Regions from separate parts of the Psychrobacillus sp. FSL K6-4615 genome, predicted to be linked through region 1. Evidence: riboswitches for the same ligand, from Rfam matches in the RefSeq annotation. Region 1 holds a riboswitch; each other region holds the start of a gene.

Region 1 (4,671 bases):
GATGGGAAATGAGAAAATCAATAAAGTGGAAAATTATAGTTTCTGTGATGGCATTAATATTCGTAAGCATGATACCGTTAATAACTATCAGTACAAGGACAATAAGTGAAAAGACCGAAAAAGATTTACTTGACCAGAGTCAAGTAATAGTTAAGGAAATGACATCATCCATTCAAAATTATCTGGCTGTTTATGAAAAAGGAATTTTACAATTATCTACTTCTAATGGAATTCTAGATTTTGAAAACAATGCTAAAAGCACAAATGTAGTATTGGCTACTCAATTAGAAAAAAACTTAGATACTAGTTTCAATGAATTTGTTTCTTTGTATGATGGTGTAGCATCTGTATATATAGCTTTTCCAGATAAGTCAATCGAAATAATTCCAGAAGCGGATCTTGGAGCAGATTTTGATCCTACTTCAAGGGAATGGTATTCCAATGCTGTTTCAAACAAAGAGAGGTTTAGCTGGTCTAAACCATTTGTGGATGCTGCAACTGGAGAGTATGCTATTTCTGGTGCTAAAGCTGTTATTAAAAATGGCCAAGTGGTCGGTGTTCTTGCTATGGATATTTTACTGTCGAAGTTAACTGAAACGCTAGCTGACAGTGAACTGGGGTACGAAGGTTATCCTATTATTGTAGATGCTGATGGTAATGCCATTGTTCATCCAACGTTATTTGGTGAAAATTTATCCAAGGATTCTTCTGTAAAGAAAATGCTTTCTAGTACCTCAGAAACAGGACATGTGACCGGTTTGATGGATGGTACTAACACAACTACTGTATACACTACGTTACCAGGATTAGATTGGAAGGTAGGCACTGTTTATGAAGAAAGTAAAATCCATCAAACAGCAGACAGTATTCGTTCACAAATAATTTTTATTGTAATATGCATAGAAGCGTTAATCTTTTTAGTATTATTTTTCCTAATTAGTCGTATATTGAAACCGATTGAACAACTAAAAAGATTGATGGATTCTATGGCAGAAGGAGATTTAACTGTTCAGGCTAATATTAAATCCAAGGATGAAATCGGACAACTAGCTAATAACTTCAATAAGATGGCTGTAAATATGAATGAAATTATACAGGTCGTGAAAGAGTCTGCGAGTAATGTCCAATCGAATTCGGAAAGTTTAAGTGCGGTGGCAGAAGAAACAAACGCTTCCGCAGAGCAAGTTTCGTCAGCTGTGAGTGAGATTGCGGTAGGTGCTTCTAAATCCGCAGAAGATGCTGTAGACGTAACAGAAAGTTCGTTGCACTTAAGTGATCAAATCAATCTCATCAATGAAAAATCAGTAATGATGACTGATATAGCTATAAAAGCAAACACTATGAATTCGAATGGTCAAAACCAAATGAGTGAACTTAAATCATCTTTCCAAAACTGGGAGTCAAATCTAATCTCTATGTCCGCATTGTTTAGTACATTGGAAGTTAGAGTAAATGCGATTGGTAGTGTGATGGAAACTATTATGCAAATTTCTGCACAGACGAACCTACTCGCATTAAATGCAAGTATTGAAGCTGCACGGGCAGGGGAGCATGGTAAAGGATTTGCAGTCGTAGCGGATGAAGTACGGAAACTAGCGGAGCAATCTGCAAAAGCGACAGAAGAAGTAAAGCATACTATTACGGAACTTCAAAGTGAATCACATACTGTAGGACACCAAATGGAAGATACTATCAAAACTTTCCGTGAACAGGGCTCTGTTGTAACAAATACAGAAGTAACTTTTGGTGAAATATCGTTACTGATGAATAATTTGCAAACTTCGATCGATGCTGTTTCAGCAGAAATTGAACAGGTTTCTACCTTTAAAGATCAAGTTGTAGATACAATTCAAGTGATGGCTTCAACTTCAGAGCAAACTGCAGCAGCATGTGAAGAAGTAAGTGCATCATCAGATGAACAACTAAGAGCGATCCAATCTGTAGCGAAAGCTTCGGAGACTCTTACAGAGCTTAGTGACAAATTAGCGAATGCAGTGAATCGCTTTAAAGTTTAAAAGAAGTTGAATTGTTTGAAAACAAATGTTAATATTCACTCAGGAAGAACAATATAATTTAATAACTCTTATCAAGAGAAGCTGAGGGAAATGGCCCGTTGAAGCTTCAGCAACCTCTGACTAGTCAGGAAGGTGCTAACTCCTACAAGATAATTTCTTGAAAGATAAGAATCGAGAGCAAAACGTTCACCCTCTTTTCTTGTTTATAGGAAAGAGGGTTTTTTGAATTTAAAGGAGGACAACAAATTGCCTATAAATATACCAAAACAGTTACCTGCAGCTGAACATCTTAAAAACGAGAAAATATTTATCATGGATACCGATCGAGCGATAGCTCAAGACATACGTCCGTTAAATATAGTTATCTTGAACCTTATGCCTGAAAAAGAAAAAACAGAGCTTCAATTGCTCCGTTTACTAGGAAATACGTCGCTACAAGTAAATGTAACCTTTTTACATATGGCAACCCATGATTCCAAAAATGTAAGTAAAACACATCTAGATACTTTTTATACGACATTCGAGGATATTAAGCACCGAAAATACGATGGGATGATTATTACTGGTGCCCCTATTGAGCATTTAGAATTTGAAGACGTTAATTATTGGAATGAGATTATAGAAATAATGGATTGGTCTAAAACTCAGGTGACCTCTGTTTTACACATTTGTTGGGGGGCTCAAGCCGCTCTCTACCATCACTATGGTATCGGGAAATATGACTTGTCAAAGAAATGCTTTGGGGTATTCAGTCATCGTTTATCAGACCCAACTGTACATTTAGTGCGAGGGTTTAATGATGAATTTCACGCACCTGTGTCTCGATACACAGCTGTATCTTTCGATGAAATAAAAAAAGACCCTCGTTTAATACTGCTTTCCGACTCAAAGGATGCGGGTGTTTTTCTAGTAATATCAAAAGATAAAAAGCATATTATGATTACGGGTCATTTAGAGTATGATGCAACTACACTTGCAGACGAATATAACCGAGATATTAAAAAAGGTGTGGATATTGATGTCCCAAAAAATTATTTTCCAAACGATGATCCAACACAAATACCGATGAACTCCTGGCGTTCCCATACACATTTACTTTTTTCCAATTGGTTGAATTATTATGTGTATCAAGAAACTCCTTATGATTGGGAGTAACTAAAAGGCTGGCCGTGAGTGAATTCACGATCAGCCTATATATGTTGATGAAAATGAGTATTATAATTTTTTATTCTGTCTTAAAAATTTGGTTAATTTCCTGCATTTCTTCTATCGTCAGTTCCACTTCAAGTGCTTTCAGATTTCGTAACACTTGTTCTGGTTTTTTAGCTCCAGGAATTACTGTATCTATGGTATTTTGTGCTAGATACCATGCAAGAACAATGGAAGAAACCTCCGCTTGTTTATCATTTGCTATACTACGAAGAGACTCAATCTTTTCCAAATTACGAATATAAACCTCCCCTTGAAATAACGGATTTTTTGATCGGCCGTCTTCAATTATAGAATCTTTATTGAATTTTCCTGTCAAAAGACCAGAAGCAAGAGGGAAATACGGGATAAATGAAATTTGGTGTTTGGCGCAAAAAGGGATTAACTCATTTTCTGCCTCTCTTTTGAATAGATTATAGCCTGATTGGATTACTTCTAAATTCCCGTCTTTATTGGCTTCGGTTAATTGATCCATTGTGAAATTGGATACGCCAATTGCTCTAATTTTACCCTCTTCTTTAAGTCGTGAGAGTGTTCCAATTGCTTCATCTTTAGGAGTTCCTTCATCTGGAAAATGGATATAGAATAGATCAATGTAGTCGGTTTGCAGTCTGCGCAAACTATTTTCAACGGTCTCTCTTAAAAATTTAGGAGAGTTATCTACAATAACCTTTCCATCCTCTATCTTGTGTGCCCCTTTTGTTGCAATAATCATATCTTGCCTGGTGTTAAATTCCTTTAATACTCCTCCTATGAGTTCTTCTGATCTTCCCATCCCATATATAAAGGCACTATCTATAAAATTGATTCCATTTTGAATAGCAGCACGTACAATTTCCTTGCCTGTTTCATCGTTTAAATTAGGGAATAGATTGTGTCCACCGACCGCGTTACTTCCTAAACCAATAGGGTTTACCAATAGACCAGTACGACCAATTTCTACTGCATTTTTCATAATAATAGAAACAACTCCTTTTCTCTGAATATTTCTATTATAATATAGAAAAACGAGAATACCAAAAGGTGGAGATTGATTTGACCGTACTAACGGATGTGCACACTGATTTTATTGGAGTAGTTCATCAAAAGTTTTCTGATTTGATGAGAGATGTAGAAAAAGCAATCATGCAGATGGAGGAAGATAAGTTATTTTGGACTCCAAATAATCATTCGAATAGTGTAGCTATCATCATTAAACATATGAGTGGGAATCTGATTTCAAGATGGACGGACTTTTTGACGACAGACGGTGAAAAGCCTGACAGAAATCGGGACGAGGAATTTGAAAGTACAGTGGAAACTCGTGAGGAGTTGTTAGAAATTTGGTCGAGGGGATGTCAAGTATTCTTAGAAGCATTAGATACAATAAAATCAGTCCATTTGCTCCAAACTATTTACATTAGGAACGAGCCTCATACCGTTATGGAAGCTGTTATTAGAAGTCTTT
Region 2 (4,671 bases), 690 kb from region 1:
GTTCATATGCACTATGAACAATAACTATTACGGCTTTTGGCTTTCCTTCTGTTTCCCATTTCCACATATAAACAAACCTCTTTTCTTCCTTGCATTTCCACGGTATATATTTTCATTCAAACTGTATGTCTGTTACCATTAATTATAATCTATTTTCAAAAGGAGCGTATGTTAAATGATTTATCCATATAAAGGGAAAACACCAATTATAGACGACTCTGCTTTTATAGCTGATTATGTCACAATTACAGGTGATGTGACAATCGGTCCAGAGACTACAATTTGGTTTAATACGGTAATTAGAGGGGATGTTGCTCCTACTATTATTGGAAGTAAAGTTAGTATACAAGATTTAAGTTGTCTGCATCAAAGTCCAAATAATCCACTCATTATAGAAGACGAAGTAACTATTGGACATCAAGTCACTTTACATAGTTGCACAATACGTAAAGGTGCATTAATAGGGATGGGATCCATTATTTTAGATGGAGCTGAAATTGGAGAAGGTGCATTCATCGGAGCAGGTAGTCTAGTACCTCCTGGCAAGAAGGTACCTCCCAATTCTTTGGCACTAGGAAGCCCTGCAAAAGTCGTTCGTGAGCTAAACGATGAAGATAAGGCCGATGTCCAAAGAATTATCCGAGAATATGTAGAAAAAGGACAATACTATAAATCCCTTCAAAAATAACATTTGTTAGTGATTATTTGTCTTGATTGATCGATTAATAACTTTCATCGATCGATTTTATGACTCAATCGATCGATTATTGGCATCCATTGATCAATTCTTATTATATTCCCCATGAAAAAAGGCTTTCCCTTATAGGAAAGCCTTTTTTGTTCATACTATTATAATCCAGCCATTTGTTTTAATTGTGCAGCTTTATCTGTTTTTTCCCATGGCACATCAATGTCTGTACGACCAAAGTGACCATAAGCAGCAGTTTGTTTGTATATTGGACGGCGTAGATCTAGCATTTTAATAATTCCTGCTGGACGAAGGTCGAATAGTTCACGAATATATGAAACTAATTTCACTTCTTCTACTTTTCCAGTACCAAAAGTTTCTACAGCAATGGAAACAGGTTTAGCTACACCAATTGCATAAGCAAGTTGTACTTCACAACGATCAGCAAGACCAGCGGCAACAATATTTTTAGCAACATAGCGTGCAGCGTATGCAGCAGAACGGTCTACTTTTGTTGGATCTTTACCAGAGAATGCTCCCCCACCATGACGAGCGTATCCACCGTAAGTATCTACGATAATTTTACGTCCTGTTAAACCAGCATCTCCTTGTGGTCCACCAATTACAAAGCGTCCAGTTGGATTGATAAAGTATTTTGTATTTTCATCTATTAAATTTGTAGGAACAATCGGATTGATCACTACTTCTTTAATATCTTTTTGAATTTGTTCTAACGTAATTTCCGGATGGTGTTGAGTAGATATAACTATTGTATCGATATGAACCGGATTATTGTTCTCATCATACTCTACAGTTACTTGTGTTTTTCCATCTGGACGAAGATAATCTAAAGTTTCATCTTTACGGACTTGTGCCAATCGATGAGCTAGTTTATGCGCTAAACTAATTGGTAACGGCATAAGCTCTGGAGTTTCATTACATGCATAACCAAACATTAAGCCTTGGTCTCCTGCTCCAATTGCATCTATATCAGAATCGCTCATTGATCCTTCTCTTGCTTCTAACGCTTGATCTACACCCTGTGCAATGTCAGGTGATTGTTCATCAATAGAAGTTAGCACAGCAGAAGTTTCTGAGTCAAAACCATACTTCGCACGTGTATAACCAATTTCTTTAATAGTAGAACGAACTACTTTAGGAATATCTACATAAGTAGATGTAGTAATTTCTCCAGCAACTAATACTAACCCTGTTGTTACACTCGTTTCACAAGCTACACGAGCATTTGGGTCTTCTGCTAGAATTGCATCTAGAATTGCATCAGAGATTTGATCACAAATTTTATCTGGATGTCCCTCTGTCACTGATTCTGACGTAAATAATCGACGTTGTGTCATAGATTGTTCCTCCTATATCCCGCGAGATTTCTCTCAAGAATTGATACGGTACTCATTCCCATGTCAAGCCATTCAAAATGTTTCATGCATTTTCTTCACATAATAGTACATGTAAGTTAAATGCATTGAAGTTAACTTGAAGCCGTTTCGGACTTGGCACACAAGGATAAAGGGCGATGTTCAATAAAAAAACCTCTCACTCACGTAAATATACATGAGGAAAGGTATTAGTATCATAAGCACCTTTCACTCTTATCAATCAAGGAATTTCACCTTGTCTCAGGTTTGGCACCTTTGTAATAAAGAAAATACTACAGGTTGCCGGGTTTCATAGGGCCTGACCCCTCCACCAGCTCGGGATAAGAGTATCCGTTCAATTTATCATCATACGTAAGTATGTATAATATGTCAACTATTTTTGTTTGTATTTTATACACAAACGAAAAAATTAAAAGTGAATAGTATAGACTAATGAACCTAATGTGTTATACTAATTCACATATCTAGAAAACTTCCTCTTTTGAAGAGGAAATATAAAAAAAGGATGGTATATTCAAAATGAATTCAATCGAAACAGTGAGTGAACTGAAAGCATTGTTAGCAGGAAATAACGTTAGCAGCCAATTGTCAGTGCCACAACTTGTGGAAAAAGCTACAACAAGAGGAGAAGCAGTACTAACTTCTACTGGTGCAGTTAAAGCTGAAACAGGAAAATATACTGGCCGTTCTCCCCAAGATAAGTATATAGTAGATGAAGCTATTTCTAAAGACAAAATCGATTGGGGCTCAGTAAACCAACCAATTTCTTCTGACATTTTCGATGCATTATATAAAAAAATGATTAACTTCCTAAACAAACAAGATGAAATATTCGAGTTTAAAGGATATGCAGGAGCAGACAAAGAATCACGTTTAGGTATTCAAATTATTAACGAATACGCTTGGCATAACCTTTTCGCTCATCAGCTATTCATACGACCAACACAAGAAGAACTTGCTACTCATACGACTGATTTCACTATTTTATCTGCTCCTAACTTTAAAGCAGATCCAGCGGTAGACGGTACTCACTCAGAGACGTTTATCATCGTATCTATGGAAAAACGCACAGTGCTAATCGGTGGAACTGAGTACGCTGGCGAGATGAAGAAATCGATTTTCTCTATTATGAACTACTTACTACCAGAACAGGACATTTTACCAATGCACTGCTCTGCAAACGTTGGGGATGATGGAGACGTTACATTATTCTTCGGATTATCAGGAACAGGGAAAACTACCCTTTCAGCAGATGCTGGTCGCAAATTAATCGGAGACGATGAGCACGGTTGGTCGGATAACGGTGTGTTCAATATCGAAGGTGGCTGTTACGCAAAATGTATCGACCTAACTCGTGAAAACGAACCACAAATTTGGGACGCGATCTCATTCGGCACGGTCCTAGAAAACGTAGTAGTAGATGCAGAAACTCGCGTAGCTAACTATGCAGATAACTCATTAACCGAAAATACACGTGCTGCATACCCAATTCAATATATCGATAATATTGTTGACCCTTCTGTAGCAGGTCACCCAAATACAATTATTTTCTTAACTGCGGATGCTTTTGGCGTATTGCCTCCGATTAGTAAACTAACGAAAGAACAGGCAATGTACCATTTCTTAAGTGGCTTTACTTCTAAACTTGCTGGTACTGAACGTGGAGTTACATCCCCACAACCAGTATTCTCGACTTGCTTCGGTTCTCCTTTCTTACCATTACATGCAACAGTATATGCAGAAATGCTAGGCAAGAAGATTGACGAGCACGGTGCACAAGTGTTCTTAGTAAACACTGGTTGGACTGGCGGAGAATACGGTGTTGGTAACCGTATGAAGCTGTCATACACACGTACAATGGTTCGTGCTGCTATTGATGGCAAACTAAACAATACTGATACGGAAACAGATACAGTATTCGGATTAGCTATTCCTAAAGTAGTAGAAGGCGTACCTTCTGAAGTCCTTATCCCTCGTAATGCATGGGCAGACAAAGCAGCATATGACAAAAAAGCCGCTGATTTAGCTAAGTCTTTCCGTGATAACTTTAAAAAGTTTGGTACAGTTTCTGAAGATATTTCTGTTAAAGGTGGACCATTAGCTTAATAGAGTAAACATAAAAGAGCCAAATTCTTATGAATTTGGCTCTTTTTTTATATTTGTGCTTTTATTTGCTAAAAAGAATAATGAGTATATTTTATTGCAAAGGATGGTTAAGTCAAATTAGCATTATTCTAGTCACCATTAGTCTCATGATATTCACTATCCGTTATTTTAGGAAATATTTCTACAAACTTTTCGGCTTCCTCTTCATTAACTTTATATAGAATAATTTCAGAACCATAATGACCTATTTCCATCTGTTCAACCCCATCTTCTTGAAAGAACATTGTATACCACTTTAAACCACCTTTTGGATCAACAGAATAATTTCTAAAATAGAGTCTATTTTCATCCGTTAGATTAATAGTAACCACTTTCATCAATCCCTCTGTCTGAACGGAAACAGCTAGAGAGTTTAACTCTTCTAACACTTCTAGTTCTTCCAACCAACAATGGATCACTACTTCTTGGAACTCGTTTGTA
Region 3 (4,671 bases), 1.6 Mb from region 1:
AGTAAGGGCCGCTTTCATCTAATACTTGTTTTTGGAATGGTCCTTCGATTATTACTCCGCCGTCCACGCGACCCTCATTGACCCATTGGACTACATCCACTGTGAAAGCATCTCCGGCATCTAGTTTGACTGGATTATCTGGGTTGGTCTTGTTATATTCGTCAATTACTGTATATTGCGCATTGTTTGCTGCAATAGGAGCTAAAGAGTAGCCGGCAGATGCAAAATCCTCTAATGATTTAATATGCTCATTTTCTTTTTTCAATACGAGACCGGCACTGCTTAGACCTAGGAAATCTTTAGGGAAAATAAACTTCTCGGTGCGTTCCTCTGTCCAAAATGCATTTTTTACACCTACTTGAAACTTACCTTGTTCCACTCCGATTAATAGATCATCGCTTGTCGTTCCTATATATTCAAATTCGTAGTCAGGAAGTAGTTCATCTACTAATTTCATAACTTCTACATCGTATCCCGTAGCATTTCCTTTATCATCTAACCAAGAAATAGGCTTAGATGCCATGTCATAGGCAACTTTTACTTTTCGAACATCTCCATCTTCTGAAGTCGTTGAAGCCTTTCCAGAACTACATGCAGCTAAAATTGTCACGGAGGCTAACCCTAATGCAGCCAATTTAAAGTACTTATTCATATTTAATCTCCTCGTTTCACTAATTTTTATTGTTATCTTCCTCTAACGCAGTTAGTGCAAGTTTTTTTATCGTCATATCATCCATAGGGGGATTATGGAGTCCTGCTCGAACATCGCGGTAATAACGTTGCAAGGGGTTTGTTCTTTGTAAGCTTTTGGCACCAACTAATCGCATCGCTTTGTCGACAATAGTGATTGCTGAATTAGTAACGATATGCTTTGCCACGCTTACTTCGTTGGTTAGAAGTTCTTTTGTAGATTCATTGTCATAAGAGGACGCAACTCCGTAAATGACGAGTCTAGCCTTCGTAAGCTCTAAATCTATTTCACCTAGTAGCTGCTGTACGTTTGGTAGCTGTGCAATAGAGCCATTCAAGCTATTGGGTGAATGGGTATTAGCAAAGTGGACTGCATAGTCTCTTGCAGCCTGTGCAATTCCAAGATAAGTTGCAGGTATATGAAGCAGCCAACCATTGATCTTCCCGCCACTAGCGAATTCAGGAAGCTCTACTAAATTGGATTTATGAACGGTTACATTGCTTAGTACTAAATCATTGCTGCTAGTTCCGCGCATGGAAACTACATCCCACGTTTCCTCAATGGAAAGCCCCTCCGTATCACGAGGTATAAGGAAAAAACCAATTCTTTCTTCTTCCTCAATCCAAGCAGATGTTAAAAAGTAGGATAGTACGGGGGAAGCGGTTGTGAATATTTTACGTCCGTTTAGTACCCAAGAATCTCCCTTTTTAATAGCGGTAGTACCAGGTCTGCCACCTCGTGTTGGACTACCTGTTTGTGCTTCACTGACGGAACGATTTATGAGTGCACCATTTAATACTTCTGTAGCGAAAAAGTCTAATCTTTCCTGTGTCCATAATTTTTTTTCGTATAGTTCGCCTACTACACCTAAACTCCACCCTACCGATAAGGCAGTATTTGCATCAAAGCTAGCAAGAATTTCCTGTGAAAGAACCATATCGTAGACAGAAAAACCTTTGCCCCCATACGATTCAGGTAGAGTTAGACTTGCATAACCTAGTTTTAATAAATCCTCCACATTTTCTTTTGGGAAAATAGAATTCTCGTCAATATCTGCTGATTTGCTTTTAAATTTGTCTTCTAATTCTTCCAAACGATTAATCCATTGCTGCTGTTTTTCTGTTTTGATGTATAAATTTATCACAGTTGCTATCTCCTTTAATTTAAACTATTCCGATTAGTTAAGTAGGTATTAAGAGGAAATAAAAAACCCATCTCAAAATGAGAAGAGTAAGTGGTTAAATAAATACTTATCTCTCAATTTCTTGCTGGAAGTAGCACCATACCATAGCTTTGGCGGTTGCTGAAGCATCATCGGACCAGTCCCTTCGCTTCTCTTAATAAGTAGTATGTAGTTGTTGAAATAATCTTACTACTTCATCTAGGTGAAGTCAATAGTAATTCATATTGCTTTAATAGGATTTAAATATGTAATTGAATTTATAGGTTTTTTAGAAAGTCATCCTGGGTATTAACAATAGGGAAGAGATAATTAGAGGAGGAATTTGTTTGGATAAGAAAGTAGCTGGAAATAGTAAAAATGAACAATTAGAAGAATTTCGAGTGGACGATCAAGGACAAGCAATGACTACAAATCAAGGACTTAAAGTTTCGGAGGATGAGTTTTCCCTTAAAGCAGGAGAACGAGGCCCTACTTTAATGGAAGACTTCCATTTTCGTGAAAAAATGACTCATTTTGATCATGAACGTATACCAGAAAGAGTAGTACATGCTAGAGGTTATGCGGCTCATGGGGAGTTTGAGGTATATGAATCTGCAAGTGAATTTACAAAAGCGAAGTTCTTGCAAACACCGGGTAAAAAGACTCCTGTATTCGTGAGGTTCTCCACTGTGGCAGGATCACGTGGTTCTGGAGAGTTAGCACGCGATGCTCGTGGCTTTGCAACAAAATTTTATACGGAAGAAGGAAATTATGATTTAGTAGCAAATAATATCCCTGTCTTTTTCATACAAGATGCTATTAAATTTCCAGACCTAGTACATGCTTTAAAACCAGAGCCCCATAATGAAATTCCACAAGCTGCTAGTGCTCATGATACGTTTTGGGATTTTGTTGCCAACAATCAGGAGTCAGCACATATGGTCATGTGGACAATGTCTGATCGTGCCATTCCTCGTAGTTTCCGAATGATGGAAGGGTTCGGTGTAAATACATTCCGTTTCGTTAATGATGCGGGTAAATCCCATTTTGTGAAGTTTCATTGGAAGCCGTTGCTTGGTACCCACTCAGTTGTATGGGATGAAGCGCAAAAGATAAATGGGAAAGATCCAGACTTTCACCGTCGCGACCTATATGAGGCGATTGAGAATGGGGACTATCCAGAGTATGAATTCGGCGTACAACTCATCGCAGAGGAAGATGAGTTTAAATATGACTTTGATATTTTAGACCCTACTAAACTATGGCCTGAGGAAGAAATCCCAGTTAAAATTCTAGGGAAAATGACATTAAATCGCAATGTAGATAATGTATTTGCTGAAACCGAGCAAGTAGCATTCCATCCAGGGAGTGTTGTCCCGGGAATTGATTTCTCTAATGATCCTCTACTTCAAGGGCGATTATTCTCATATACAGATACACAATTAATACGTCTTGGAGGACCTAATTTCCATGAGCTTCCGATAAACAGACCAGTTTGCCCATTCCATAACAACCAACGTGACGGATATGGTAGACAATCGATTAATGTAGGTAGAGTGAGCTACCATAAAAACTCTCTTGCTAACAATACTCCAACACCTGTTAGCGAAGCGGAGGGTGGATACACGCATTATGAGGAAAAAATAGATGCGCGTAAAGTTAGAGCGCGAAGTGAGAGTTTCAAGGATCACTTCACTCAGGCTATATTATTCTGGAATAGTATGAGCGATACAGAAAAAGAACATATCATTAATGCATTTAGCTTTGAACTTGGTAAATGTAAGGAACTTACTGTTCGTCAGCAAGTATTAGAGATGTTTGCACAAGTAGATTTGGATCTAGCGAGTAAGGTAGCAGAAAATCTAGGACTAGTAGTGCAAGGTGTAAGTACTGCAACGAATACTAAGTCTTCTCCAGCACTTAGTCAGTTAAATACTATTATGAAACCTCAGACACGAAAAATTGCTGTTTTAGTCGGAGAAGGATTTGAAGAGGATTTACCTGCGATTCTAGCAGACTTAAAAGCAGGCGGAACAATGCCTGAAATAGTGAGTGATCATCATGGATCTGTTGCAGGAGCGGATGGCACGCTGTTACCAGTTGACCATACTTTCTTAACTGCTGATTCTGTATTATTTGATGCAGTATATGTAGCAAGTTCACATGGCAAAACGGCCATGTTTGAAAAAGAGGCTTCGTACTTCATTAAGGAAGCATATGCCCATTTTAAACCAATTGGTGCTACATTTAGTGGAGAGCAACTAGTTGATAATCTGCACTTCACTGGTCAGGCTGGTGTTCTCACTAAAGAAACTGGTAAAGGCTTTGTAGATAGTTTCTTAAATGCTGTTGCTGCCCATCGTTTCTGGAATAGAGCAGTATAAACAATTATTTTGGGCATGTCCTATTAGGGCATGCCTTTTTTACATAGAATAAGACAATGAAGAACTTTTAGAAGGAAATAAAAAGAAAAATTTTAAGCGTCTAACAAACATAACTATTCACTAATACTTGAAGGGAAGTTATTGTTGGGTATAGAAAGAGTAATAAGGAAAGTCAAAGGAGGAAACTTCATGCACTACGTAATAATAGGTGGAGACGCTGCGGGGATGAGTGCGGCAATGGAAATTGTACGTAATGATCCTGACGCTCGAATTACGACATTGGAAAAAGGACATATTTATTCCTATGGACAGTGTGGTTTACCCTATGTAGTAGGAAAACAAGTAGTATCTTCAACGGACGTTATAGCACGAAGTGTAGAAATGTTCCGTAGTAAATACGGAATTGATGCAAAGACAGGATATGAAGTGACCCA
Region 4 (4,671 bases), 1.3 Mb from region 1:
CAGCAAAACGACCGATAGCTAACGGTTCAATAATCATCACAATAACCCAAATAATAGGCAACAGGATTAACATATCCATTGCAACCTCACTGTTAAATCCTCCAGCTGCAAGAATTATGTTGATTGATCCTATAAATAGTACTGATAATGTACAAATGATTGCGCCGAATATCGCGCCTTCTTTACCATTCCTTGGTAGTCTTTTATCTTGATGCATATCTTACTTATCTTCCTTTCAAAAAGCTTATTTAGACCTTGGCAATTAATATGAAGCAAAACAGTCGATTTTTATAATAGAGGATAACGTTATAGAGAGAAAAACTCTTTGAAGTGTCCAAGATTTTTTCATTTAAATCCAATATGCAAACCATGTTATTATGGTGGTTTTCGCTTGGATTAAAGATAGTCCACAGATTCCTAAGTGCACTATTAAAAGCTGTTTCATTAAACAGCTGACAATTCCTACAATATTACAGAGTTACTGTACTCTTTTTTAGATATTGGTTTTCCTTTTCAGAAATTCTTTAATAAAGTTGGTAATAGTTTTGAAATTTTTATTAAGGGATTAGTTGATTGCTGAGTTAAACAAAGCATCATTGCTCCTTCAATTGAAGCAGTCAATAATAATGAAATGGCAGTAGCCTTTTCAACCGAAAAACCATCCGCTAATAGTTTAATGTAATAAATTTGCTCTATATTTTCATACAAATCACTACAAGCGGTTCGGACAGGCTCACTCATTGTCGCCATCTCACTAACGATACTGCTAAATGTATAGCCAGTGATGGTCCCATCCTTTTCAAAACTACGAATTAACTTATCGATCATGGAAATTATGGCATCTTCAGTCGAAGGATGCTTACTGAAAATCACTTTAATATCTGTTGTAATATCTTCTTTTAAAGCATGTAAACAAGTTATTAAGAGTTCGTCTTTGCCATTTGGAAAGTGGTGGTAAAGGGCCCCTTTTGTAACGTTACATGCTTTTAAAATTTCTGTTAGTCCTACAGTTTTGTAGCCTTTTTGTTGAAACAGTGTTGTAGCAGTTTCAATTATGAGTGATTTAGTATCCATATCTGAATTTCCTCCTAACATACCGACGGGTCTGTTTGTTAGTATAACAAATTTTTAACAACATTCTAGTATTTTGTTTATTTAATTAAATGGCAAAGTACCCTATACACCCTCCGATTGTTTATCTCCCTTTCTTACACCTTCATATAATATTACGAGGAGCATTATGCCTTATGTTCCTACAATACAAGATAGGAGGTGGATACGATGGAGTCTTCTACAGGATTATGGGTTGGTTTGTTAGGTATCGTTTTAGGGGTGCTAGGTTTCTTTTATGCTCCGCTTTGGCTAGGTGCTGGAGCAGTTCTTTTGGGGCTAGTAGCTTTAGCTTATTCTCACAAGTTAATAGTAGGTTGGATATCATTAATACTCGGTGTAATTGTTTTAATATGGACATTTTTGTTATGATGTTGAACAAAATGCATCTTGTTAAAAGAATGGCAACGTGTTAAGCTTATTTAAATTAAAAATTTTGATAATTTAATATATTTTTCTTATCCAGAGAGACGGAGGGATTGGCCCGTAGATGTCTCAGCAACCAGCCACGTTTAGGTATGGTGCTAATTCCAAATAGACGTTTGACGTCTTGAAGATAAGAAGACAAACTTCAATATTACTTGAGGGTTCTCTTCTTATTAGAGAATCCTCTTTTTTTTATTTTAATTGTAAAGGATGAGCATCTAATGTCAAAGAACAGTATCGATACACAGTTAGTTCAATTGGGCAACCATAGTGATGAGAAAACTGGTGCGGTAAATCCCCCTATTTATCTTTCAACAGCTTACAAACATAATGGGATCGGGCAGTCAACAGGATATGATTACACACGAACTAAAAACCCAACTCGCGCTATTTTAGAAGATGGAATTGCAAAGTTAGAAGATGGAGATGCTGGCTTTGCCTGTAGTTCTGGCATGGCTGCTATACAATTGGTTTTGTCCCTTTTTCGCTCAGGGGATGAATTAATTGCGCCTGATGATTTATATGGTGGAACCTACCGGTTATTTAACCAGTATGCAAATTCTTACAATATTCGTACCACTTATGCAAAGTTTGAATCAGCTGAAGAAGTAACAGCATTGATAACCAAAAATACAAAAGCTTTATTTATTGAAACCCCAACAAACCCTTTGATGTTGGAAATTGATATCCAACTATTTGCTGAGGTTGCAAAAGAGCATAATCTACTTTTAATCGTAGACAATACATTCCTTACTCCTTACTTACAGCGACCTATTGAAATGGGTGCTGATATTGTCATTCATAGTGGTACCAAATATATTGGTGGACATAATGACGTTCTTGCGGGACTTGTCGTCTCGAAGGGTGCGGAACTTAGTGAACAGCTGCAAACTAATCATAATGCAGCAGGAGCCGTCCTTTCTCCTTTCGATTCTTGGTTACTCATAAGAGGATTAAAGACGCTTCATCTACGTATGAAGCAACATGATTTAAACGCTAAAAGAATTACAGAATTTTTAAAGCAAGAGCCTGCAGTTAAAGATGTATTATATCCCGGGGTTGGTGGGATGTTGTCCTTCCGTTTACATAAAAGCGAGTGGGTTGCCCCTTTCCTAGAGAATTTGAAATTAATTGTATTTGCAGAGAGTCTTGGCGGTGTGGAAAGCTTTATCACTTATCCTGCTACACAAACACATGCGGATATACCGGAGATGGAACGAACTGCACGAGGGGTTGATAATAGTCTCCTTCGTTTTTCGGTGGGAATTGAAGAGGTCGAAGATTTAATAACAGATTTACAACAAGTATTTAATACTTTAGAAAGTGAGGTTTTAAAATGAGTGATTTCAAAGAGTCATTGGAAACTAGTCTAGTCGTCGCCTCTACTCGTGGAAAATCAGAAATAAAAACGGGAGCTGTCAATGTTCCTATTTATTTATCCTCCACTTTTCATCAAGAAAGCTTTGATAATTTCGGCCCTTATGACTATAGTCGATCGGGAAACCCTACAAGAGAAGCACTTGAAAAAACCATTGCGGAACTAGAGGGAGGAACTAGAGGACTTGCATTTGCTTCGGGAATTGCAGCTATTTCTTCTACTTTTATGCTTTTGTCTTCTGGCGATCATATCGTTATTACAGAAGATGTATACGGCGGTACCTTTCGCTTTGTTACTGAAGTATTGCCTCGTTTTGGGATTGAGCACAGCTTTGCAGATTTTACTGACATCGATGCAATTACAAGAGCAATACAACCCAATACAAAACTAATATACATTGAGACACCCTCGAACCCTTGCTTGGGTATCACTGATATTCATGCAGTAGTAGAGCTTGCAAAGTCCCATGACTGTTTAACCTTTTTAGACAATACATTTATGACACCATTATACCAACGTCCACTGGACTTGGGAGTAGATGTCGTTTTACATAGTGCCACAAAATTTTTATCCGGACATAGCGATGTTATTGCAGGACTTGCAGTTACAAAAGATGATGATTTAGGTAATCGTTTAGCATTTATCCAGAACTCATTCGGTGCTATTTTAGGTGCACAAGATTCATTTTCTCTCATACAAGGGATAAAAACACTAAGTGTACGATTTGAAAAATCTGCTGAAACTGCGAGAAAAATTGCCAACTATTTAAGTGGGCATGATTTAGTCGAAAAAGTATATTTTCCTGGACTGTCCACTCATCCAGGATTTGATACACATAACAGACAGTCGAGTAGTGCCGGTGCAGTTCTTTCCTTCCGTTTACCAAATAGATCCATTGCTAAGTCATTCGTAGAAAATATTAGGATTCCTGTATTCGCAGTTAGTCTTGGCGGAGTAGAATCCATACTCTCCCACCCTGCTCAAATGTCTCATGCAGCAATGCCTAAAGCAGAAAGAGAAAAGCGGGGCATAACAGATGGCCTTCTACGTTTTTCCGTTGGATTAGAGAATGTTGATGATTTAATAGCTGACTTTGAACAATCGTTAGAAATAGCATCCAAACAACAGGAGAAAGTAGGAATATAAAATGTCAAAATCACTAGTTGTAAATACACCATTCAAAGCAGATCACGTAGGAAGTTTTTTACGACCAGCTCGCTTAAAAGAAGCTCGTCTACAATTCGAAAATAATGAAATAACTGCAGATCACTTAAAACAAATAGAAGATGAAGAAATTACAAAACTAGTCACCAAACAAAAAGATATAGGACTCCAGTCTATTTCGGACGGAGAATTTAGACGTAAATGGTGGCATTTCGATTTTCTTAGTGGATTTGACGGGGTAGAGTTTTATGAAACAGACAAAGGATTAACGTTTAAAGGTGTACAAACAAGAGCACATGGTATTAAAGTAACCGGAAAGATCCGGTTTAGCACGCACTATATGATTGAACACTTTAAGTTTCTTCAAGGAATAGTTGGTGAAGCTGTAGCTAAATTTACTATACCTAGCCCTAATATGTTATTGTACCGTGCTACTATTGAAGAGGGAGTTTATGCGAGCCAAGAAGAATTGTTTGCAGATTTAGTTGTTGCTTATCAAGATGTGATTCAAGCGTTATACGACGAGGGCTGTCGTTACCTTCAAATTGATGATACTTCTTGGGCAACTACTTTTTCTGAGGAAGGCATTGCTT

Evidence for each region. A riboswitch is a leader RNA that binds a small molecule or an ion and turns the genes downstream of it on or off. The one in region 1 is predicted to bind S-adenosylmethionine.
Region 2: another riboswitch for S-adenosylmethionine. It lies ahead of metK (methionine adenosyltransferase); the one in region 1 lies ahead of metA (homoserine O-acetyltransferase MetA).
Region 3: another riboswitch for S-adenosylmethionine. It lies ahead of MKX53_RS16890 (acyl-CoA dehydrogenase family protein); the one in region 1 lies ahead of metA (homoserine O-acetyltransferase MetA).
Region 4: another riboswitch for S-adenosylmethionine. It lies ahead of MKX53_RS02500 (methionine biosynthesis PLP-dependent protein); the one in region 1 lies ahead of metA (homoserine O-acetyltransferase MetA).

The regions. Positions count from the first base shown of each region.
Region 1 covers NZ_JBBOYQ010000001.1:1,774,545-1,779,215, forward strand. The annotation lists gene MKX53_RS08615 (methyl-accepting chemotaxis protein) at 9-2,015, shown strand; SAM riboswitch class I at 2,081-2,186, shown strand; gene metA (homoserine O-acetyltransferase MetA) at 2,262-3,170, shown strand; gene MKX53_RS08625 (aldo/keto reductase) at 3,241-4,179, opposite strand; gene MKX53_RS08630 (DUF1572 family protein) at 4,260-4,671, shown strand, end outside.
Region 2 covers NZ_JBBOYQ010000001.1:2,463,519-2,468,189, forward strand. The annotation lists gene MKX53_RS12240 (alpha/beta hydrolase) at 1-67, opposite strand, end outside; gene MKX53_RS12245 (gamma carbonic anhydrase) at 176-688, shown strand; gene metK (methionine adenosyltransferase) at 850-2,046, opposite strand; SAM riboswitch class I at 2,296-2,412, opposite strand; gene pckA (phosphoenolpyruvate carboxykinase (ATP)) at 2,605-4,191, shown strand; gene MKX53_RS12260 (hypothetical protein) at 4,320-4,671, opposite strand, start outside.
Region 3 covers NZ_JBBOYQ010000001.1:3,373,758-3,378,428, reverse strand. The annotation lists gene MKX53_RS16895 (transporter substrate-binding domain-containing protein) at 1-652, opposite strand, end outside; gene MKX53_RS16890 (acyl-CoA dehydrogenase family protein) at 672-1,835, opposite strand; SAM riboswitch class I at 1,939-2,038, opposite strand; gene MKX53_RS16885 (catalase) at 2,201-4,237, shown strand; gene MKX53_RS16880 (FAD-dependent oxidoreductase) at 4,427-4,671, shown strand, end outside.
Region 4 covers NZ_JBBOYQ010000001.1:508,323-512,993, reverse strand. The annotation lists gene MKX53_RS02515 (DUF2798 domain-containing protein) at 1-217, opposite strand, end outside; gene MKX53_RS02510 (TetR/AcrR family transcriptional regulator) at 514-1,074, opposite strand; gene MKX53_RS02505 (hypothetical protein) at 1,282-1,482, shown strand; SAM riboswitch class I at 1,566-1,673, shown strand; gene MKX53_RS02500 (methionine biosynthesis PLP-dependent protein) at 1,758-2,876, shown strand; gene metC (cystathionine beta-lyase) at 2,873-4,060, shown strand; gene MKX53_RS02490 (5-methyltetrahydropteroyltriglutamate--homocysteine S-methyltransferase) at 4,062-4,671, shown strand, end outside.